Regions from separate parts of the Cobetia sp. MB87 genome, predicted to be linked through region 1. Evidence: predicted binding sites of a transcription regulator. Region 1 holds the regulator's gene; the other holds the start of a gene.

What was found. The regulator sigma-54, encoded in region 1, starts transcription at its own class of promoters, with help from an activator protein. The targets are predictions, from matches to a motif close to TGGCACNNNNNTTGCTNT.
Region 2: CDPAHKCJ_RS04430 (HAD-IIB family hydrolase) is a predicted target of sigma-54. The motif match lies at 2,830-2,847, and genes of this name have one in related genera.

Annotation. Positions count from the first base shown of each region.
Region 1 covers NZ_VFBC01000007.1:125,466-135,578, forward strand. Annotated here, with positions in the region: gene mgtE (magnesium transporter) at 1-399, opposite strand, end outside; gene CDPAHKCJ_RS06595 (HPr family phosphocarrier protein) at 807-1,076, opposite strand; gene rapZ (RNase adapter RapZ) at 1,063-2,058, opposite strand; gene CDPAHKCJ_RS06605 (PTS sugar transporter subunit IIA) at 2,196-2,666, opposite strand; gene raiA (ribosome-associated translation inhibitor RaiA) at 2,676-2,984, opposite strand; gene CDPAHKCJ_RS06615 (RNA polymerase factor sigma-54) at 3,639-5,087, opposite strand; gene lptB (LPS export ABC transporter ATP-binding protein) at 5,322-6,059, opposite strand; gene lptA (lipopolysaccharide transport periplasmic protein LptA) at 6,063-6,641, opposite strand; gene lptC (LPS export ABC transporter periplasmic protein LptC) at 6,753-7,436, opposite strand; gene CDPAHKCJ_RS06635 (HAD hydrolase family protein) at 7,436-8,005, opposite strand; gene CDPAHKCJ_RS06640 (KpsF/GutQ family sugar-phosphate isomerase) at 8,134-9,186, opposite strand; gene CDPAHKCJ_RS06645 (calcium/sodium antiporter) at 9,286-10,113, opposite strand, start outside.
Region 2 covers NZ_VFBC01000005.1:246,964-257,076, reverse strand. Annotated here, with positions in the region: gene CDPAHKCJ_RS04445 (TRAP transporter substrate-binding protein) at 1-514, shown strand, start outside; gene CDPAHKCJ_RS04440 (TRAP transporter small permease) at 693-1,325, shown strand; gene CDPAHKCJ_RS04435 (TRAP transporter large permease subunit) at 1,325-2,626, shown strand; gene CDPAHKCJ_RS04430 (HAD-IIB family hydrolase) at 2,931-3,827, shown strand; gene CDPAHKCJ_RS04425 (glycosyl transferase) at 3,869-5,080, shown strand; gene CDPAHKCJ_RS04420 (sugar phosphorylase) at 5,169-7,067, opposite strand; gene CDPAHKCJ_RS04415 (GlsB/YeaQ/YmgE family stress response membrane protein) at 7,431-7,679, opposite strand; gene nrdR (transcriptional regulator NrdR) at 8,078-8,566, shown strand; gene ribD (bifunctional diaminohydroxyphosphoribosylaminopyrimidine deaminase/5-amino-6-(5-phosphoribosylamino)uracil reductase RibD) at 8,799-9,953, shown strand; gene ribBA (bifunctional 3,4-dihydroxy-2-butanone-4-phosphate synthase/GTP cyclohydrolase II) at 10,110-10,113, shown strand, end outside.

The DNA of each region.
Region 1 (10,113 bases):
GAAGGACAGTACCGTTTCGACGCGCAGGCGCTCCTGCGTCTCCATGGAGTCGAGGACTTCGAGAATCACCGCATTCGGCAGGCGCTGCAGAATGTCGGCGACATCATCCGGTTCCAGGTTCTCGGTGGCGGCGAGAACGTCAACGGCGTCCATGTCCTTGAGGAAGTCGGTCTGGATGTCTTCGCCAAGGTATTGAAGGACATCGCCCTGCAGCTCGGCATCGACCAGCTCCCAGAGCAGATTACGCTCCTTGGGGGGCGAGGATTCCAGCAAGTGCGCCACGTCCACTGGCGCGAGGCCGCGATTGAGCATGCGTCTTGCCTGTTCCAGCTCGCCGCTTTCCAGCGCCTGTGACAGGCGATCAAGTCTTGGCTTGAGTTTACGAGACGTCTTGCTCATCTGTCGGCTTCCCCTGTCGACATGAAGGTCAGCACTGATTCTACCATTGGCCCAGGGGGGCGCGTCGACAAAAGAAAACAGTGTTTCTTATCAAAAGGACAATCCACGTCCCCTCACTGGCGCAAAAGCAGCGTTGCCTGGCTGTCAGGCGCAAGGATAGGTGCAGGGATAGGTGTGAGGACGGATACAAGAATCGTCGCGAGAAGTCTCGCGCAAGCAGTGATGGCTGTCGCCCAGGGGGATTGCCATAGGGGGCTGGCCATAGAGGGCTTGCCAAAGGGGAGCTGACCGAAAGGAAGGTGGAGTGCAAAGGGCGAAAGAGGCGAGAGCCCGACGAGCTGATCGCAATGCAGCGCTGACACACAGCCCTGATATACAGCACTGATGTACAGCCCTGTCAGTGGCGGTTACTCGTCTTCCTCGAAGCGCGCCTCGAACAGCGCTTCGATGGCCAGCATCGCCTCATCGGCCTGTTCGCCCTCGACATCGATCAGCAGCGTGGTGCCGCAGGGTGCGGCCAGCATCAGCAATGCCATCACATTGGCCGCATTGGCGCGTCGCTCGCCATGGCTGACCATCACCGTTGCGGAATAGGGCGCACAGCAATTGACCAGCTTGGTGGCTGCGCGGGCATGCAGACCGCGACGGTTGGTCAATGTCAGCTCACGAGAGGCCATCGCGGTGCTCCTGCTGACGATCTTGTTGATCGCTCTTCTGACTGTCCTGTGCGCTGGCAGATACATGGCTTGGCTCGGCCGTCTCGCCGTCACTTGCCTCACCCGCGTTGCTCAGCGCGGTATGAATGCCCAGCTCGCGGTGACGCAGACGCACCTCAGGCAGGCGCTCGGCGAAGTAGCTCGCCAGCTGCTCGCACAGGTAGACGCTGCGATGCTGGCCGCCGGTGCAGCCCACGGACACCGTCAGGTAGCTGCGATTGCTGTCCTGATAGGCGGGCAACCAGCGTTCCAGCCAGCCGGCGATATCGTCATGCATCGCCTGGACGGTGGGGTAGCGCTGCAGGAATTCCGCCACGCTGTCATCGCGACCGGTATCGCCGCGCAGGTTGATGTCCCAGTACGGGTTGGGCAGGCAGCGGGCATCGAACACCATGTCGGCGTCGGTCGGTACACCATGCTTGAAGCCGAAGGATTCAAAGGTCAGCGTCAGGTGGCGGGAGCTGTGCTGGGCGACCTGTTCGGTGATACGCGAGCGCAGGTCGTGCACGCTCAGGTTGGTCGAGTCAATGACCAGATCGGCCTTCTGGCGAATGGGGGCGAGCGTCTTCTGCTCGATCTCGATGGCCTCGGCCAGGGTGTGGTCGTTGTCGCGCGTCAGAGGGTGACGACGACGGGTCGCCGAGTAGCGTTCCAGCAGCACTCGTGAATCGGTGGTCAGGTAGACGACCTGGACGTCCATGCCGCTCTGGCGGACGCTGTCGAGCAATTCGGGGAAGCGGGTCAAGGCTTCCGGCAGGTTGCGGGCATCGATGGAAACCGCGATGCGCCGGCGCGCCGGGCTGTCCTTTTCGAGCTGATCGACCAGTGGCGCCAGCAGCATGCCGGGCAGATTGTCGATGGCATAGTAGCCAATATCTTCCAGCGCCTGGAGCGCGATGGACTTCCCGGAGCCGGAGCGGCCGCTGATGATCACGATCTTCATGAAGTGCTCTCCAAGGGCGAGGTCAACGTCGAAAGAATGCAGGGGTGGGGCAGAAGGCTGCCCGCTATCAGTGCGCTGTACGTCGGCCGATGGGAGGCCAGCAAGACGAAAGCCCGGACGATGTCCGGGCCTGTCATTCAGCGCGCCGGTAATTCGGCGATGGCTTGGGTCAATGCCTCAAAGAGTGCACGCTGGCTGTCTGCCTGGCGCAGAGCCGAGCGATTGGTCGGGGAATTGAGCAATTCCGCGACCTGCCCGAGCAGCGTCAGATGGGTCTCATCCGCTTCCTCAGGTACCAGCAGCACGAACAGCAGATCGATGGGTTCTCCGTCGATGGCATCGAAGTCGATGGGTTCACCGAGCTTCAGAAACGCAGCGATTGGCGTCTTGCAATGCGGGCTGCGTGCATGGGGCACGGCCACACCGTGGCCAATGCCGGTCGACCCCAGTCTCTCGCGCCCGATCAGGCGCGAGAAGACTTCCTGGCTATCCAGGCTGGGAATGTTCTGTGCGATGAAGGTGCTGAAGAATTCAAGCACCCGCTTCTTGCTCCCCCCGGGGACACCGTAAAGCGTGCGCTCGGGGGGAAGGATCTGATCAAGTGTCATGGCTGAAGGTCAACGGGTCCCGGTGCCCTGAGAGCGAGCCTGGGACTTTTCCTTGTGTTTGACCAGCTGGCGATCCAGCTTGTCGGCGAGCGCGTCGATGGCAGCGTACATGTTGGGGTCTTCTGCCAGGGCGTGGAGGTCAGCGCCTGCCGCGTGCAAGGTGCAGGCAGCCTGCTGGCGCTCCTTCTCGATCGACAGTGTCACCTGAACATTGGTGATGTTGTCGTAATGCCGTTCGAGGCGAGCGAGCTTCTCGTTGACGTAATCGCGGAGAGGATCGGTAAGTTCCACATGATGCCCGGTGATATTCACTTGCATGGACACGCTCCTTTATCCAGCGGGTTGCCATTCAATTGTAACCCTTTTTGACTACGAGCAAACCCTGATCGGACGCTCTGCAACAGGCTTGACGGCCACCGTCTGGTGATGTTTTCGCACCCTTGCCAGTGGCGTCAGATGTCGTGAGCGTCTGTACCGACAATGCCCAAGCTTTGCGCAAAGATCAACGCTGCGCTGCATCGTGGCTCAGTGCTTGTCTTCAACTCAGTGAGGGGTAACGGAGTGGACTTCAAGGCAGCGTCTGATGGGTGGTGCGTGAAAGACGCGCAAGAAGGCGGGTTTTCGTCGCCAATCCCTGCATGTACGTCGCCTTTCAGGCGCTTCGATTGTGTGGAGCAAGCGGCCTGTCGGAGAGGTCATCAAGTGTTATCCACGTGCAACAGGCGCAAAAGTGACTTTAAAAACATGCGATTGACGGAGAATGGCACTACCGGAGCGGCAGATTTTTGCCATCATCCTGTGCTCCGTCATTGGCCATGATGGGGCATTGACGAGCGGTTGGCGGGGTGACAGGGCGCGCGACAGGCGCCCGATACCCGCGAAGTCAGAAGCTGGCGAGCGGAAGATCCAGCGCTTGAAGTTGGCGGCGGCTGCCATTGCAGAGGTGAGGGCATGGCAGCCGCAGGTGACGCGTCAGGCCAGACGCTTGCGCTCGCTGGAGGACGGGATGCCCATCGCTTCGCGATACTTGGCCACGGTACGGCGTGCGACCTCGATGCCATCGCTGGCGAGCAGATCGACCAGTCGAGAGTCGGAGAGAGGCTTGCGGGCCGGCTCTTCCGCGATCAGCTTGCGGATACGGGCACGAATGGCGGTGCTTGAGTGGGCGTCGCCACTGCCACTGCCACCGACCTGGCTCGAGAAGAAGAACTTGAGCTCGAAGACGCCGCGCGGGGTGTGGATATACTTCTGGGTCGTGACCCGCGAGATGGTCGATTCGTGCATCTCGACCACTTCGGCGATGTTGGCCAGAATCAGCGGCTTCATGCCTTCCTCGCCTTGCTCGAGGAAGTCGATCTGACGCGCCATGATCTCGCGGCCGACCTTGAGCAGGGTGTCATTGCGCGATGACAGGCTCTTCATCAGCCAGCGCGCTTCCTGCAGGTTGTCCTTGAGGAAGGTGTTGTCGGCGGACTTGTCGGCACGCTTGATCAGCGCGGCGTATTCCGGTTGGATGCGCAGCTTGGGCAGCGCTTCCGGGTTGAGCTCGACCTGCCAGCCATGGCGGGTATGGCGCACCAGCAGATCAGGGATCACGTAATCGCTGGCGGGCTCGCCCCAGGCGGATGCCGGACGCGGATCGAGCGCGCGCACCAGGCGGATGACGTGATCCAGCTCGTCATCGTCAAGGCTCAGGCGGCGCTTGAGCAGCTTGCGGTCATCGTTGCCCAGAGCCTCGAGGAATTGACGTACCAGGCGTCGCGCCTGCGCCAGCAGCGGCAGGTCATCCGGTAACAGTGCCAGTTGCAGCAGCAGACACTCGCGCAGATCACGGGCGAAGACGCCGGTCGGGTCGAATTGCTGCAGACGCAGCAATACCTGCTCGAGCTCGGAGGCCTTGAGGCCGGGCAGGCCCTGGCCACGCAGGCCATCGACCAGCTCGTCGAGTGACAGGCTCAGATAGCCGGCTCCGTCGACGGCATCGATCAGGCTCTCCGCCATCTGGCGTTCACGACCATCGAGGTCGGTCATCGCCAGCTGCCAGCGCAGGTGGTCCTGCAGGCTCTCGACACTGGTATTGCGATCGAAGTCCGGCCCTTCTTCGCTCCCGCTGCCACTGCCGGAGCTGGTCAGGCTACCGGCGTGGTCCTGGTAGAGGTCCGACCAGTCACTGTCGAGGGGGTATTCCTCGGGAATCTCGCTCGAGGAGTCGGCAGTGGAGATCTCGCTCGAATCCTGTGTCTCGACGACATCCAGCGACTCGTAGTCCTCGTCGAGCTCCAACATGGGGTTGGACTCGAGGGCTTGCTGAATCTCCTGACGCAGGTCGAGCGTCGACAGCTGCAGCAGCTGGATCGCTTGCTGAAGCTGCGGCGTCATGGTCAGCGAGGTGCCGAGGCGGAGTTGCAGGGTGGGTTTCATGGAGTCAGTCAATTCACGGCAAAGGAACGTGCTTACTACGCTATACCGTGACTCGGGGCACTGACAAGTGGTTGCCGTGAATATTCAAGCAACTTGCATGCCATGTTTCCACCAAGGTGGTATGGACGTCATGCATGCGTCTGATGTCAGACATGAAAAAGCCGCTACGCGATAAAATCACGCAGCGGCTTTTGAAGCTTTCGCCTCCGGTGGGGCTCAGCGTATCTGCTGACCCTAGAGCTTGAACTCGTGGCCCAGGTAGACGTCGCGCACCTGCTGGTTGGCCAGGATGGAGTCCGCGTCACCGTGGGCGATGATCTGGCCATCGCCGACGATATAGGCGGTATCGCAGATATCGAGTGTCTCGCGCACGTTGTGGTCGGTGATCAGCACGCCGATGCCACGATCGCGCAGTTGGCGCACGATGCTCTTGATCTCGCCCACCGAGATGGGGTCGACGCCGGCAAAGGGCTCATCGAGCAGCACGAAGTCCGGCTCGGTGGCCAGTGCCCGGGCGATCTCGACCCGTCGACGCTCCCCGCCGGACAGGCTCATGCCGGCGCTGGCGCGGATGTGCGTGATGCTGAATTCCTCGAGCAACTCTTCAAGGCGTGCCTTGCGGCCATTGCGATCCAGGTCCTTGCGGGTCTCCAGAATCGCCATGATGTTGTCGGCCACCGACAGCTTGCGGAAGATCGATGCCTCCTGCGGCAGATAGCCGATGCCGGCGCGTGCACGCTGATGCATGGCGGCAGCGGAGAGGTCCTTGTCATCGATGGAGACGTTGCCGGCATCGGCGCGCACCAGCCCGACGATCATGTAGAACGAGGTCGTCTTGCCGGCGCCGTTGGGGCCCAGCAGGCCGACGATGTCGCCCTGGCGGATCTCCAGCGAGATGTCCTTGACCACCTTGCGGCCCTTGTAGGCCTTGGCCAGATGGCGAGCGCTCAGCGTACGCGGAGTAGCAGTCATGACTCAGTTTTCCTTGCTGGCATTGGCGCCACGCGGCGTCAGAGTCATGTGCACGCGACCGCCTTCGGTCTGCTGTGCCGTCTTGCTGTTGTTGGCGTTCACCTGGCGCTTGTCGAGGAAGTACTCCACGTAGCCGCCTTCGAAGGTATCATCGCCTTTTTCGAGCCGCGCATTGCCGACCAGCTCCACGCGACGCTCCAGTGCATGGTAGCGGATGGTGTCGGCCCAGCCCTTGACCAGCTTCTCGTCGGGCGCGGGTTGCTGTTCCAGGTAGGCACGCTTGCCGGTGGCCTTGACCAGCGAGATCTCGCCGCTACCGGCGCGGCTGATATCGACGCGGCTGGCATCGAGTTTCATGCTGCCCTGGCGCATCTCCACCTGACCGGTGTAGGTGGCGGTACCGGCCTTGTCGTCGAGAGACAGGGCATCCGCGGCGATGTTGATCGGCTGGCTGGCATCGCTGTCCAGCGCCATGGCGGCCGGGGCGAAGGTGGACATGCCCAGTGCCAGGCAGAGCGCCATGACACCGCTGTTGAGGGTCTGGCGACAGGCCGTCAAGGGCTTGCGAGTCGTGGAAGTCATGGTGGCTCCTTGGCATGACGGGGTCGCCGCCCGAGCAATGATGCCATCGAGCGGCAGAGAATAAGGTATTGCGGCGCGGGTCATGGCGCGAAGGCCGCCAGCCCGGCAGGTTCATTCATCGCTGGCAGGCGCTGCCTCGAAGGTGCTGTTGACGCGCCCATCCTCGGTGGTGGTGCTGTCGGCGCCCGAGTCGATGCGCTCGGCTTCCTTGCTGGCTTCGCTCTGGCCCTTGCCGGGTTGCAGAACGCTGCGAACGCGGCCCTGCAGCACGGCGGCATCCTGGGAGAGGTCGGCGCTGAAGCTGTCGCTCTCGACATGCTGGCCATTCTGGGTGATCACGACCGGCACGTCACTCCAGGCGCGGTTCTGATCACGGCTGTAGTGCAGGACATCGGTATCGAGGGTCCAGCGGTCATCGGGCTGGCGCAGCCTGGCATTGCCCTCGAGGGTGAAGGTGTCGCCGCCGGCGCTCAGCACGCCACTGTCACCCGTGGCATACCAGCGGCGGTCTTCACTGTCGTTGGTGCGAATCTTCGGGGTCTGCGCCCGGGTCACGTCATCGCCTGGCGTGTGCTCGATATGCGGTGATGACATGGATTGGATCGCCACACCGCGCGCATCGAAGCGTGTCATGTCTGCCCCGTCGAGATAGTAATCCGGCTCACTGCTGTCGACCTCGACATTGACGGTCGATTCCAGGCTGTTGCGCTGCTCGATCAGCGCCAGCACGCCACCGACGAGCAGCAACAGCAGCATCAGCCAGAGACGCGGAGAAGGGCGGGGCAGACGTAACATCAGGGACGCGACTCCTGCAGGTAGGTATCCAGCACCGAGGCCCAGTGGCCCTGTGCCTTGAGCAGCAGATCACAGAGCTCGCGCACGGCGCCATCGCCGCCCTGGCGTGAGGTGACCCAGTTGGCTTCGCTCATCACGTAAGCCATGGCGTTGGGCACGCTGACGCCGAGACCGACACGACGAATGGCCTCGCGGTCCGGCAGGTCATCGCCACAATAGGCGACGTCTTCCAGCTCGATCCCGTGCTCGCGGCACAGGTCGGTCAGCGCGACCAGCTTGTCTTCGCGGCCCTGGATGACATCCTGAATGCCCAGCTCCTTGGCGCGACGCTCGACCATAGGCGAGCTGCGGCCGGTAATCAGCGCGACGCGAACGCCACTGCGCAGCACCAGCTTGAGGCCATGGCCATCCTGGACGTGAAAGGACTTGGTCTCCACGCCGTTGGCATCGTAGTGCAGGCGGTTGTCGGTGAGCACGCCATCCACATCCAGCGCCAGCAGACGCACGCGGCGTGCGCGGTCGATGATGTCCTGCGGATATTCGTCGCTCAGGGAATTCGTGTCGCTCATGGTCTTTCTCCTCGCACTCCGTGCATGCTTGACGCTGTCCTGTGAACGGCGCTGATGGGCGTTGAGCGGTAGCGTCTGCTGCCGGGACGATCTGCCGTCGAACAGAGACAGCGAACGCCCGCGGGAGTTCAGATCACGCCGCTGGCCAGCAGGCCGTGCATATGGATGGCTCCGATGGGGTGCTCATCCTCGTCACAGACTACCAGAACGCTGATGCGGTTTTCTTCCATGATGCGCACCGCTTCGGCGGCCAGCATGCTGGCGCGCACGGTCTTGCCGCCGCGGGTCATGACATCATCGACCTTCAGCGCCCGCAGATCGCCGTGCTGGTCGAGGGTGCGGCGCAGGTCACCATCGGTATAGACACCGACAAGATGGTCATCATCATCGATCACGCAGGTGAAGCCCATTCCCTGACGCGTGATCTCGAGCAGCGCATCGCGCAGCGGGCTACCGAGCGCCACGCGCGGCAGGGCATCGCCCTGATGCATGACATCCTGCACGCGCAGCAGCAGGCGTCGGCCCAGGCTGCCGCCCGGATGGGAAAGCGCGAATTCCTCGGCAGTGAAGCCACGGGCCTCCAGCAGTGCCACCGCCAGGGCATCGCCCATCACCAGCGCGGCGGTGGTCGAGGCAGTGGGTGCCAGATTCAGCGGGCAGGCTTCCTGGGCGACGCTGGTGTCCAGGTGGGCCTCGGCGTCACGCGCCAGGGTCGAGCCGGGTTTGCCGGTCATCGAGACCAGCGGGGTGCCCATGCGCTTCAAGAGCGGCAGCAGCGCAGTGACTTCGGCGGTCTCTCCGGAGTTGGACAGCGCCAGCACCACATCGGCCGGCGTGATCATGCCCAGGTCGCCATGGCTGGCTTCCCCGGGATGGACGAAGAAGGCCGGGGTGCCGGTGCTGGCCAGGGTGGCGGCGATCTTGCTGGCGACATGGCCGGACTTGCCCATGCCGGTCACGATGACGCGGCCCCTGGTGGCCAGCATCAGCTGACAGGCACGGTCGAAGTCGTCATCGAGATGGCTTTCGAGCGCGGCGATGGCCGCTTCTTCAATGGCGAAGGTGCGGCGGGCGCTGGCGCGGAAATCCGCCTGGCTGGCAGGAGTCTGATCGGCGGCGGACTGACTTGAAGCAGAGGCGCCAGGCGCGGTGGCATGCGGAGTGCTGGAAGGCTCGGTCATGATCGAATTGTTGCCTGTGGTTGGCCAGGGCTCATGCCGCACGGAAAGGGCGTGTCATCCCGCGCGGCGGCGTGGCAAACGATGATGAAGATGCTGCCGTCAGCGAGTCAGGCTGATGGCAAGCCAGGCCGTGTAGGCCAGATAGCAGGCGAGCAGGATAACACCTGGGCCGCGGCCGATGCGTCCACGGCGCTGCCAGATGAGCAGCGCGGCCAGCAGCAGCGTCAGCCCCAGCATCACCGGATAGTCGCGGCTGATGGCGCTGCCATCCACCGGGCCTGGCGCCAGCAGGCCCGGCACGGGCAGGACGGCGAGGATGTTGAACAGGTTGGAACCGATGACGTTGCCGATGGCGATGTCGTGGTGGCGCTTGAGGGCGCTGGCCACGCTGGCGGCCAACTCCGGCAGGCTGGTGCCGATGGCGATCACGGTCAGGCCGATGATCAGTTCCGGCACGCCGAGTGCCTGGGCGATGTCGGTGGCCCCCCATACCAGCGCGCGCGAGCTGGCGATCAGCACCGCCAGCCCGATCAGCAGCCAGAAGATGGCGCGTCCGGTGCTCATCTCGGGCACGTCATCCTGGCTTTCCGCCTCGCTCGGCGAGTCGACCTTGAACAGCCACACCAGCGTGAAGACCAGCAGGGCCAGCAACAGGATGCCATCGAGACGCTCGAGTCCGCTGTTGGACAGCGCATAACCGCCCAGTGCCGTGGCCGCCAGCAGCAGCGGCAGCTCGCGGCGTACCAGCCCGAAATGCACCGGAATCGGGGCGATCAGCGCCGTGACACCGAGCACCAGGCCGATATTGGCGATGTTGGAGCCCAGCGCATTGCCGGTCGCGATATCCGGAGTGCCATCAAGAGAGGCCATGATGGAGACGACGATCTCGGGGGCAGAGGTGCCGACGGAGACGATCGTCATCCCGAT
Region 2 (10,113 bases), on a different contig from region 1:
GGTGCGTGCCCCGGAAGGCATGGTCTACAACATCTTCCAGAAGGCCGGCGCGGCGCCCGTCAACCTGCCGGGCTCCGAGGTCTACACCGGCCTGGAGAAGGGCGTGATCGACGCGGCGGATTACACCGTCTTCGCCACCAATGATGACCAGGGCCTGCACAGCTTCGCCAAGTATCCGTCCTACCCGGGCTTCCACTCGTTGCCGATGGTGGCGGTGTCGATGAACAAGGGCATCTGGGACGGCCTGCCGGCGGATCTGAAGGCGATCATGGAGACTGCGACTGACTCGATGGCCTACGACATGGTCTTCACTCTCAAGGCCCGTGACCTCAAGGCGGTGAGCGCGGCGCGAGCCAATCCGGATATCGAGGTGATCGACATGGCGCCGGAAGAACGCGCCAAGTTCCGTCGCATCGCCCAGCAGGAGTGGAAGGTATGGGCCGAGAAGAACGAGCTGACCGGCAAGGTCTACGAGTCCGTGGTCACCTTCCTGACCGACCGCAACCTGATGTGAGCCGGCTTGCGCGCGGGATGGGCGCCAGTTGCCGCGTGGCGCCAGTCAGCTAGCCACGCGGATAGCCACTCTGTCAGCCACGGGGTGGCAGAACGATAAAGACGCGGGAGATCAAGGTCGGCGTGCTCACTGGGCGCGCCGATTCTCCTTGAGGCAGCGAGTCAGCAAGGAATTCGATATGGCAGAACATGATGTGGCGTCGCCGGGGCTACCCGAGGCGTCGGATGACCACGACCCGAATCTGGGCACGCGCACGCCGCTGGACCGCCTGGTCGGCAAGGGCACGCGCTCCGCGGCGTGGCTGGTGTTGTTGGCGATGGCGATCAGCGTGTTCGAGGTAGTGATGCGCTATGGCCTCGATTCGCCGACCTCCTGGGTGCATGAGACGGTGATCTTCCTGGTCGCGACCAGCTTCGCGCTGGGTGGTCCGGCGGCACTGGCCAACAATCGCCACATTCGCGTGCGTGTGCTCTACGACCTGGTCGGCACGCGCTTTCGCTACGTGCTGGACTGCTTCAATGACGTGATGACGTTCGTCTTCTGTCTGGCGATGAGTTACGCAGGCTGGGTCATGTTCTGGCGTGCCTCGCACAGTCCGCTGGGCGAGTGGCAGCTGGAGCGCTCCGGCACCTCATGGAATCCGCCGTTTCCGGCGCTGACCAAGGGCGTGATCCTGTTCGCGCTGGCGGTGATGACCTTGCAGGCGCTGTGGCATCTCTACCAGACCTTCTTCTCGTCCCGCCCGCCTGAGGGCGGCACTGAGACGCGTGGCGCTTCCGACGCCGCAGCTGACCACAAGGAGCCGCGCTGATGGATATCGCAACGGCTACGATGCTGCTGGTCGGCGGCATCTTCGCGCTGCTGGTCACGGGATTGCCGCTGGCCTTCGTCACCGGGCTGGTGGCATTGGCCTACACCTTCGGCTGGTTCGGCCCGATGGCGCTGCCGCTGGTCACCAGTCGTGTCTATGGCTTCGTCACCGAGTATTCGCTGGTGGCGGTGCCGATGTTCGTGTTGATGGCCTCGCTGCTGGATCGCTCGGGGATCGCCAAGGACCTGTTCAATGCCATGCGCGTGATGGCAGGGCGCCTGCCAGGCGGCGTGGCGATCCAGACCATCGTGGTGGCGTTCTTCCTCGCCGCGATGTCCGGCATCATCGGCGGTGAGATCGTGCTGCTGGGGATTCTGGCCCTGCCGCAGATGCTCAGGCTCGGCTATGACAAGCACATCGCCATCGGTGTGGTGTGTGCCGGGGGCTCGCTGGGCACCATGATGCCGCCCTCCATCGTGCTGATCATCTATGGCCTGATCGCCAACCAGTCGATCGCGGACCTGTTCACCGCGGCGATCACCCCGGCCATCGTGCTGATGGCAAGCTACATCATCTACGTGCTGATCCGCTGTCTGCGCAACCCTTCGCTAGGGCCGGTGATGCCCGAGGAGGAGCGGCGTGCCAGCTTCCAGAGCAAGCGTGAGCTGCTCAAGGCCATCGGCGTACCGGCGGTCATCGCGGGGCTGGTGCTGGGCTCCATCTACGGTGGCGTGGCCTCGGTGACCGAAGCCGCGGCGATGGGCAGCTTCGGCGTGCTGGTGGCGGTGATGCTGCGCGGCGAGTTCTCCATCACCCTGATGCAGCGTGCGCTGTCCCAGACCATGAACACCTGCGGCATGATCATCTGGATCGGTATCGGCGCGGCGGCGCTGGTCGGGGTCTACAACCTGATGGGCGGCAACCGCTTCGTGTCGAGCATGATTCTCGGCCTGGATATCCCGCCGCTGGCGATCATCATGGTGATGATGGCGATCCTGCTGCTGCTGGGGCTGTTCCTCGACTGGATCGGCATCGCGATGCTGACCCTGCCGATCTTCGTGCCGATCATCGTGCAGCTTGGCTACGACCCGGTATGGTTCGGCGTGCTGTTCGCGGTCAACATGCAGGTGTCCTTCCTGTCGCCCCCCTTCGGGCCTGCCGCCTTCTATCTGAAAGGCGTGGCACCGGAAGGCATCAGTCTCAAGGATATCTTCGTCTCGCTGCTGCCGTTCATCGCCATCCAGCTGTGTGTGCTGGCGATGTTGCTGCTGTGGCCGCAACTGTCGCTGTGGCTGGTCTAGGCTCTACAGACGTTGCCCGCTTGCCCAAGACTCGACGCCCTCGCATCTGCGAGGGCGTCGTCGTTGGTGACGAAAGATTTGCGCCGTCGTGTGGCGAGGCATCATGCAAGGCAGGCTTTGTGCTCTTTTATGGTGCAAGTGAACGGGCATACAAACACGGTCACGGTGAGAGGGGTCAGGCTGTCATGGCTTCTGCACCATCTTGGCACATTCCCTGCAATGCTCTTGCAATGCCTGTCCGGTGCCACGAGATCCTGTCGAGGTGACCCCCGACACGCTGCAGCACTTCATGAGGAGAGTTCACATGTCAGAGACTCAAGCACCGCTGTTGTTGCTGACCGATCTGGATGGCTCGCTGCTGGATCACCATGATTACTCGCCGGGCCCGGCGCGCAGCTGGCTGACCCGCCTGCGCGCGCGCGGTGCCTGGATCGTCCCCAACACTTCCAAGACCGCGGCCGAACTCACGCCACTGATGGACTCTCTGGGGCTGGCGGGTCAGCCGTGGATCGCCGAGAACGGCGGCGTCGTGGCGCTGCCGGCCTCCTGGCTGAGTGCCTATCCACTGGAGGAGGCCAGCGCCCCGGATGCGCACGGTCTGTGTCGTATCGCGGTGGCCATGCCCCGCGACAGGATTCTCGCGGTACTTGAGAAGCTGAGCGGAGAATTTGCCTTCGAGGGCTTCGCCTCGATGTCGGTGGCAAGAATCAGCGAGCTGACGGGGTTGGGGGAGGCGGATGCGGCGCTGGCGGGTGAGCGTGATGCCAGTGAACCGCTGGTGTGGCGCGACGCGCCGGAGCGTCTCGAGGAATTCCGCACGCGTCTGGCCAGCCATGGCCTCAAGCTGACACGTGGTGGGCGCTTTCATCATGTGACCGGGGACAGCGACAAGGGCGTGGCAGCGCGCTATCTGATCGCCCGCTACCGGCTCTGTGAGCGGGTGCGCCCCTGGACGCTGGGCTTCGGTGATGGCGCCAATGACCTGCCACTGCTGGCCGCCGTCGACAACGCTGTGCTGATTCCCGGCATCGGGGATACCTCGCAGCGTGATCGGGAGCTTGCCGATTATCCGATACTGGCGGATGAACGCCGCTGTTTTCGCGCCAATCTCCCCGGACCGCAGGGATGGGTCGAGGGATTGCGTCACTGGCTGGCCAATGGCCAGCCGGAAGAATGGACATCCAGAGGTCTGGGCGCCTGACGCCTGCCTGATGCGTGTCTTCGGCATGACAAGGAGCTGACATGAGCGATTTTTACCAGAATGGCATCATCACCAACTTCCATAACCTGACCGATCGTCCGGTGGAAGATCTCGAAGCGGACCTGATGCGCTTCTCCCGCAAGCGACCGATGAGCCTGATTCTGCCGTCGCTGTATTCCGAACTGGAAGGCCCTGCACTCAAGCATATCGTCGAGGAGCTGGCGCAGGTGCCGTATCTCAGCGAGATCGTGATCGGGCTGGACCGCGCCGACCGCGACCAGTTCGAGCATGCCAAGGAGTTCTTCTCACATCTGCCGCAGCATCACCGCATCCTGTGGAACGATGGGCCACGTCTGCGTGCACTGGATGAAGAGCTGACCGAGCATGGTCTGGCGCCGATGGAGGCCGGCAAGGGGCGCAACGTCTGGTACTGCTCCGGCTACGTGCAGTCATCAGGCATTGCCGAGGCAGTGGCACTGCATGACTGCGATATCGTCACCTATGATCGCGGCTTGCTGGCGCGTCTGATCTACCCGGTCGCCCATCCGCAGTTCAACTACGAATTCTGCAAGGGGTATTACTCGCGCATCGCCCAGGGCAAGCTCAATGGCCGCGTGGCACGCCTGATGGTCACGCCGTTGATCCGTGCGCTCAAGAAGGTCTATGGCCCGCTGCCGTATCTGGATTATCTCGATAGCTATCGTTATCCGCTGTCCGGCGAGTTCTCGATGCGCACCGACGTGCTGGCGGACATTCGCATCCCCAGCGACTGGGGGCTGGAGATTGGTGTGCTGTCCGAAGTGCATCGCAACTATTCCACCAAGCGCCTGTGTCAGGTGGACATCGCCGATGCCTATGATCACAAGCATCAGCCGCTGTCAGAGGAAGATGCGCTGGGCGGCTTGAATCGCATGAGTCTGGATATCGCCAAGGCCATGTATCGCAAGCTGGCCACGCTGGGCGTCGAGATGCACGGCGAGACCTTCCGCACCATCAAGGCCACTTACTATCGTATCGCGCTGGATCTGATCGAGACCTACTACAACGACGCCGTCATGAATGGCCTGACGGTGGACCGCCACAGCGAGGAAGCGGCGGTGGAGCTGTTCGCCTCCAACATCATGGATGCCGGCAGCGCCTTCCTCGACAACCCGCGCGACAAGCCCTTCATTCCCAGCTGGAACCGGGTGCAGTCAGCCGTGCCGGACCTGCTCGAGCGCATGCACGAAGCGGTGGAACTGGACAACCAGTAACGCTCGCGGCGGGAAACAGCAAGACCCACGACAACGGGGCTGCCACTGGCAGCCCCGTTGTCGTGGGCGGAAGGAGAAAGCGCGGGCGTCAGACGACCTCGATGGCCGGCGGGCGTACTGCTTGCTCCATCAGCCAGGCCGCCTGATAGGGACGGCGTGCCATGGTGGGGTCATAGGCCTTGTCGTGGCACAGGTGGTCGGTCAGCGCGACGCCTTGCCAGCTTTCCGGCAGTGGCAGTACCCGCGGCTGATCGGTGACATTGAGGGCGAACAGCAGACGGCGCCCTTCATGGGTGACGCGCTCGAAGACGAAGAAGTCCGGGCCAACATCGAAGACATTCTGATCGGCATCGGGGTGGAAGCAGGGTTCGTTGCGGCGCAGTGCCATGCGGCGTTTGAGGGCGTGGAAGACCTCATGGGTCGCGGTGTTGGGGCTGGCCAGCAGCGCTTCCAGTTCATCACGCTGCCACTTGCGGCGGTTGATGGCGCGCAGATGGCCATCGCGTTCGACGCCTTCCTGGTGATTGGGGGTCGCGGTCAGCGAATGGATATACAGCCCCGGGATGCCCTGCAGGCTCAGCATCAGGGTCTGACTGGCGATGAAACGCTCGATCTGCCACGGGTCCTGGCCGCGCCGCGTGCCCTTGAGTGCATCGAAGTAGCTGATGTTGAGCTCATAGGGAGTGTCGGCGCGGCCCGGGTTGGCACGCATGCTGACGTAGCCACCGAAGTCATGCACCAGCCGCACCAGGGTGTCGCGCTCGTGATCGGGCAGCAGGCCTTCCAGCGCGCGCACGCCGATGCCGTCGTGACTGGCGGTGAAGTTGAAGTAGCTGCAGCCGGACGGCAACGACGGCAGGCTGGTGGCCCACTCGGTCAGGGCACTGGCATCGCCGGAGGTCAGGGTGTGCAGGGTCAGCGGCGGCAGCGTGAACTGATAGATCAGGTGAGCTTCATCGGCCTGGGCGCTGCCTTCGATGGCGGTGAGGTCGTGTCGTGACAGACGATCGAGTCCGAAGTAGGACATGTTCTCGGCGTGGGGCACGTTGGTCTCGGTGATCAACAGACTGCCCGGCGCCAGGTGGTCGACGATGGCGCGCAGCAGACGGACCACGGCATGTGTCTCCGGCAGGTGGATGCAGGAGGTGCCCTGGCGTTTCCACAGGAAGGCCACCGCATCGAGGCGAATGATGCCCGCGCCCTGCTCGAGGTAGTAGAGCAGGATGCCGATGAATTCGAGCAGCACATCGGGATTGGCGAAGTTCAGGTCGATCTGGTCATCGGAGAAGGTTGCCCAAAGATGGCGCAGGCCGCGGCGGGTATGCACCGGCGTGAGCAGGGCAGACGGACGTGGGCGCACGACCTCGGAGACATCGGTGTCGGGGTCCATCTCGATGAAGTAGTCGCGGCCGGGCTGCACACCGGCCAGATAATCGGCGAACCACAGTGACTCGCGCGAGCAGTGATTGATGACCAGGTCTGCCATCAGGTCGCGTTGCTCGCTCAGGCGCCGGATGTCCTGCCAGTCGCCGAGGACAGGATTGACCTCGCGATAGTGGATGACGCTGAAGCCGTCATCGCTGCTCCAGGGAAAGAAGGGCAGCACGTGGACACCTGACAGGCTGTCGTCCAGTCGGCTGGCGAGGAAGTCGTGCAGGGTCGCCAGTGGCGCCTCGCCTTCCTGCTGCAGGCTGTCGCCGTAGGTGATCAGCCACTGGTCGCGCTCGCTCCAGAGCGGCTCGCCTTCCGGCACGCGAGGGTTGAGGCGCGTGCGATGGAAATCCAGCACCGTCTCAAGGCGTCTGAGAACTTCCTCATGACGCTGTGGATAGATCTCGGCGAGCAGACGTGTGGCGTGCGCCTGGAAATCAGTCTGCGAGAGGCGTCTGGAGAGAGAAACTCTGGTGCGTGGCCTGGCGTTGCCCTCGCTCGGCGCAGGGCCGGAGGCAGTGGATGTCGAGTGATCGGGAGATGACGTATCGGACATGGGCAATCCTCATGGCAGCAAAAGCGTTCAGGCTCTGCCTCGTGAGACGCAATGGGCAGAGCATGTCGCGGGTGATCTTCGTGAAGCCCGCCGGTGCAATCCTGCGGGGCCGATGGCAAGGCAGGAGGGCGCGCATCAGATGAAGTCGACTGGCGGCAGCCGAGTGACATTCCTGAATCGTGCATCGCTCAGCGACGCTCGTGGGTGACGGTCTGACGCCTTTGACCCTGAGTCATGCACGCCTCGGGCCAGATTCGACAAGCCTGCAAGGCAGGACGGCCAGCCCGCATGTGCCGGCTGGCCGTCCTGTCTGGCGTCATGTGGCCCGAAGCCAGCTGACGCCACTGCGCTTCATGACATGCTTTACTTGCGTAGCACGCGATACAGAATCAGCAGAATGACGGCGCCGAGCACGGCGATGACAAAGCTGGCCAGATTGAATCCCGTCACTTCACCGAAGCCCATCAGGGTGCCGACCCAGCCACCGACCACGGCACCCAGGATGCCGATGATGCTGGTGACGATGATGCCGCCCGGGTCCTTGCCGGGCACGATCACCTTGGCGATGATGCCGGCAACAAGACCGAATATGATCCATGCAATGATTCCCATGTCGCAGCTCCTTGCGTCATCGTGATCAATCTCGCGGCAGAGATCATCCGCCGCCAGTCGTGAAAGGGTTTCACGGCTCGGGCAAGCGCCCTTGTGAGGCGCTGCACCCTGATATCATCTTTCGGTTATCGCGCGGGGATTTCAAGCCTGCCGGGCAGGTTGATTGATGCTTTCGCCGCGCGCTGGCCACCTCGGGCGACGATGCAGGAAACTCCTGTCGCCCCTTTGGTCGCTCCCCAAGGCTAGTTCAGATAGGTCGAGGCTGACATAGGCTCCCGTGGCGGGGCCTTAACGGTTACAATACCCGCCATTCGCTGTCATTCGGCTGCGCTGCGCCACTTCCTCGCTGTGCTTCGCGCGGGGTCGCAGCCACCTCGCACCCAAGCAGGCTCTCCAACATGCACTGTCCCTTCTGTGGAACTCATGAAACCAAGGTCACGGATTCCCGACTGGTGGTCGAGGGTGACCAGGTGCGGCGTCGGCGCCAGTGCGCGGCCTGCGGTGAGCGTTTCACGACCTACGAAACGGCGGAGCTGGTCATGCCGCGCGTGGTCAAGGGTGACGGCTCACGTGAGAGCTTCGATGAACACAAGCTGCGGGCCGGCATGCTGCGCGCGCTGGAAAAGCGCCCGGTATCCTCCGAGCTGATCGAGGCCGCGGTGGAGCGCATTCGTCAGCGTCTGCGCGCCACGGGCGAGCGTGAGATCGAGGCGCGGCGCATCGGTGATGAGGTCATGCAGCAGCTCAAGCGGCTGGATCAGGTCGCCTATATCCGCTTCGCTTCGGTCTATCGTCGCTTCCAGGATCTTGATGAGTTCCGCGCCGAGATCGACCGTCTCGCCCAGGAGCCCAGTTTCCTGCCGGGCGAGGAAGACGCGCGGCCCTGATGTCTCGACACGGTCATCCTTGCAGATGACCTCGAGGCCTGCGCCTGCTGGTCCTGTCGCGTCACGCTGCGTGGCTCAGGCCTCGGGGTATTGGCCGCCGCCTGGGCTACGCCTGACCTTCTCTCGTTTCACGCCAAGGTATCGCATGTCTCTTTCTCCCCGTGCTTCTCGTGCTCACCGTGACAGCCACTCTCGCGACCGCAGTGCCCCCTCAGCGCGTGATGCGCGCCACATGGCCCACGCCCTGCGCCTGGCGCGCCTGGGCAGCTACACGACGCAGCCTAATCCGCGTGTCGGCTGTGTGCTGGTAGAAGTCGAGACTGACGAGGTGATCGCGAGCGGTTTTCATGTGCGTGCCGGGGAAGGGCATGCCGAGGTCAATGCGCTGGCAGAGGCGGGCGAGCGCGCGCTGGGCTGCGTGGCCTATGTGACGCTGGAGCCCTGCTCCCACACCGGGCGCACCGGCCCTTGTTCGCTGGCCTTGATTGCGGCGGGGGTGTCGCGGGTGGTGATCGCGATGCGTGATCCGAATCCGCAGGTTGCCGGGCGCGGCATCGCATTGCTGCAGGGCGCGGGCATCGCGGTGACGGTCGGGGTGATGGAGCAGGAGGCGCGAGCGCTCAATCCCGGCTTTCTGTCACGCATGGAGCGCGGTCGGCCTTTCGTGCGCCTCAAGCAGGCCATGAGTCTGGACGGGCGCACCGCGATGGCCTCCGGCGAATCCCAGTGGATCACCGGCCCCGAAGCGCGCAGCGCCGTGCAGCGTCTGCGTGCACGTTCCAGTGTGGTGATGAGCGGCATCGAGTCGGTCATCTTCGATGATTCACGCCTCAACGTGCGCGCCGACCAGCTCGGGCTCGAAGACCATCCGCTGGGGCTCGAGGCGCTGGTGGCGCGTCAGCCGCTGCGCGTGGTGGTGGATAGCCATCTGCGTCTGCCGCTGGCGGCGCGCATTCTGGCGCAATCCGGTCGTACGCTGCTGGTGTGTGTCGCGGATGAGACAGCGGCTCAGGCAGAACGGCGCAGACTGTTGGAAGCGGCCGGCGCCGAGGTGCTGGCGCTGCCGGCGGGCCCGGAGGGACGCGTGGACCTTGTGGCCCTGCTGCGCCATCTGGCCGAGCACGAGCAGGCCAACGAGGTGCTGCTGGAGACCGGCGCGGTCCTGGCCGGCGCCATGATCCAGGCGGGGCTGGTCGATGAGATGCAGATCTTCATGGCACCGACGCTGCTGGGCGGCGAGGCTCGCCCGCTGCTGGCGCTGCCGGGGCTGGATCGCATGGCGCAGCAGCGCCGGGTCGAGATTCGTGACATCCGGGCGGTGGGGCGTGATTGGCGCATCACCGCAGTGCCATTGGCATCGCCAGACCCGCAGGAGAGCGGCGACTGATTTCTTCTTGTCACGCAAGCACTTGCCGCCGTCTGGCGACAGCTGCGTCGCTGGGTGCTGGCGCAAAACGGGGTGGCGGGGTACCCTGACGCCCGACTTTTTGATAATACGCGTGGGTCCGGCATGGGCCGGCGCAGCCCGTAAAGTGGAGCAAGCATGG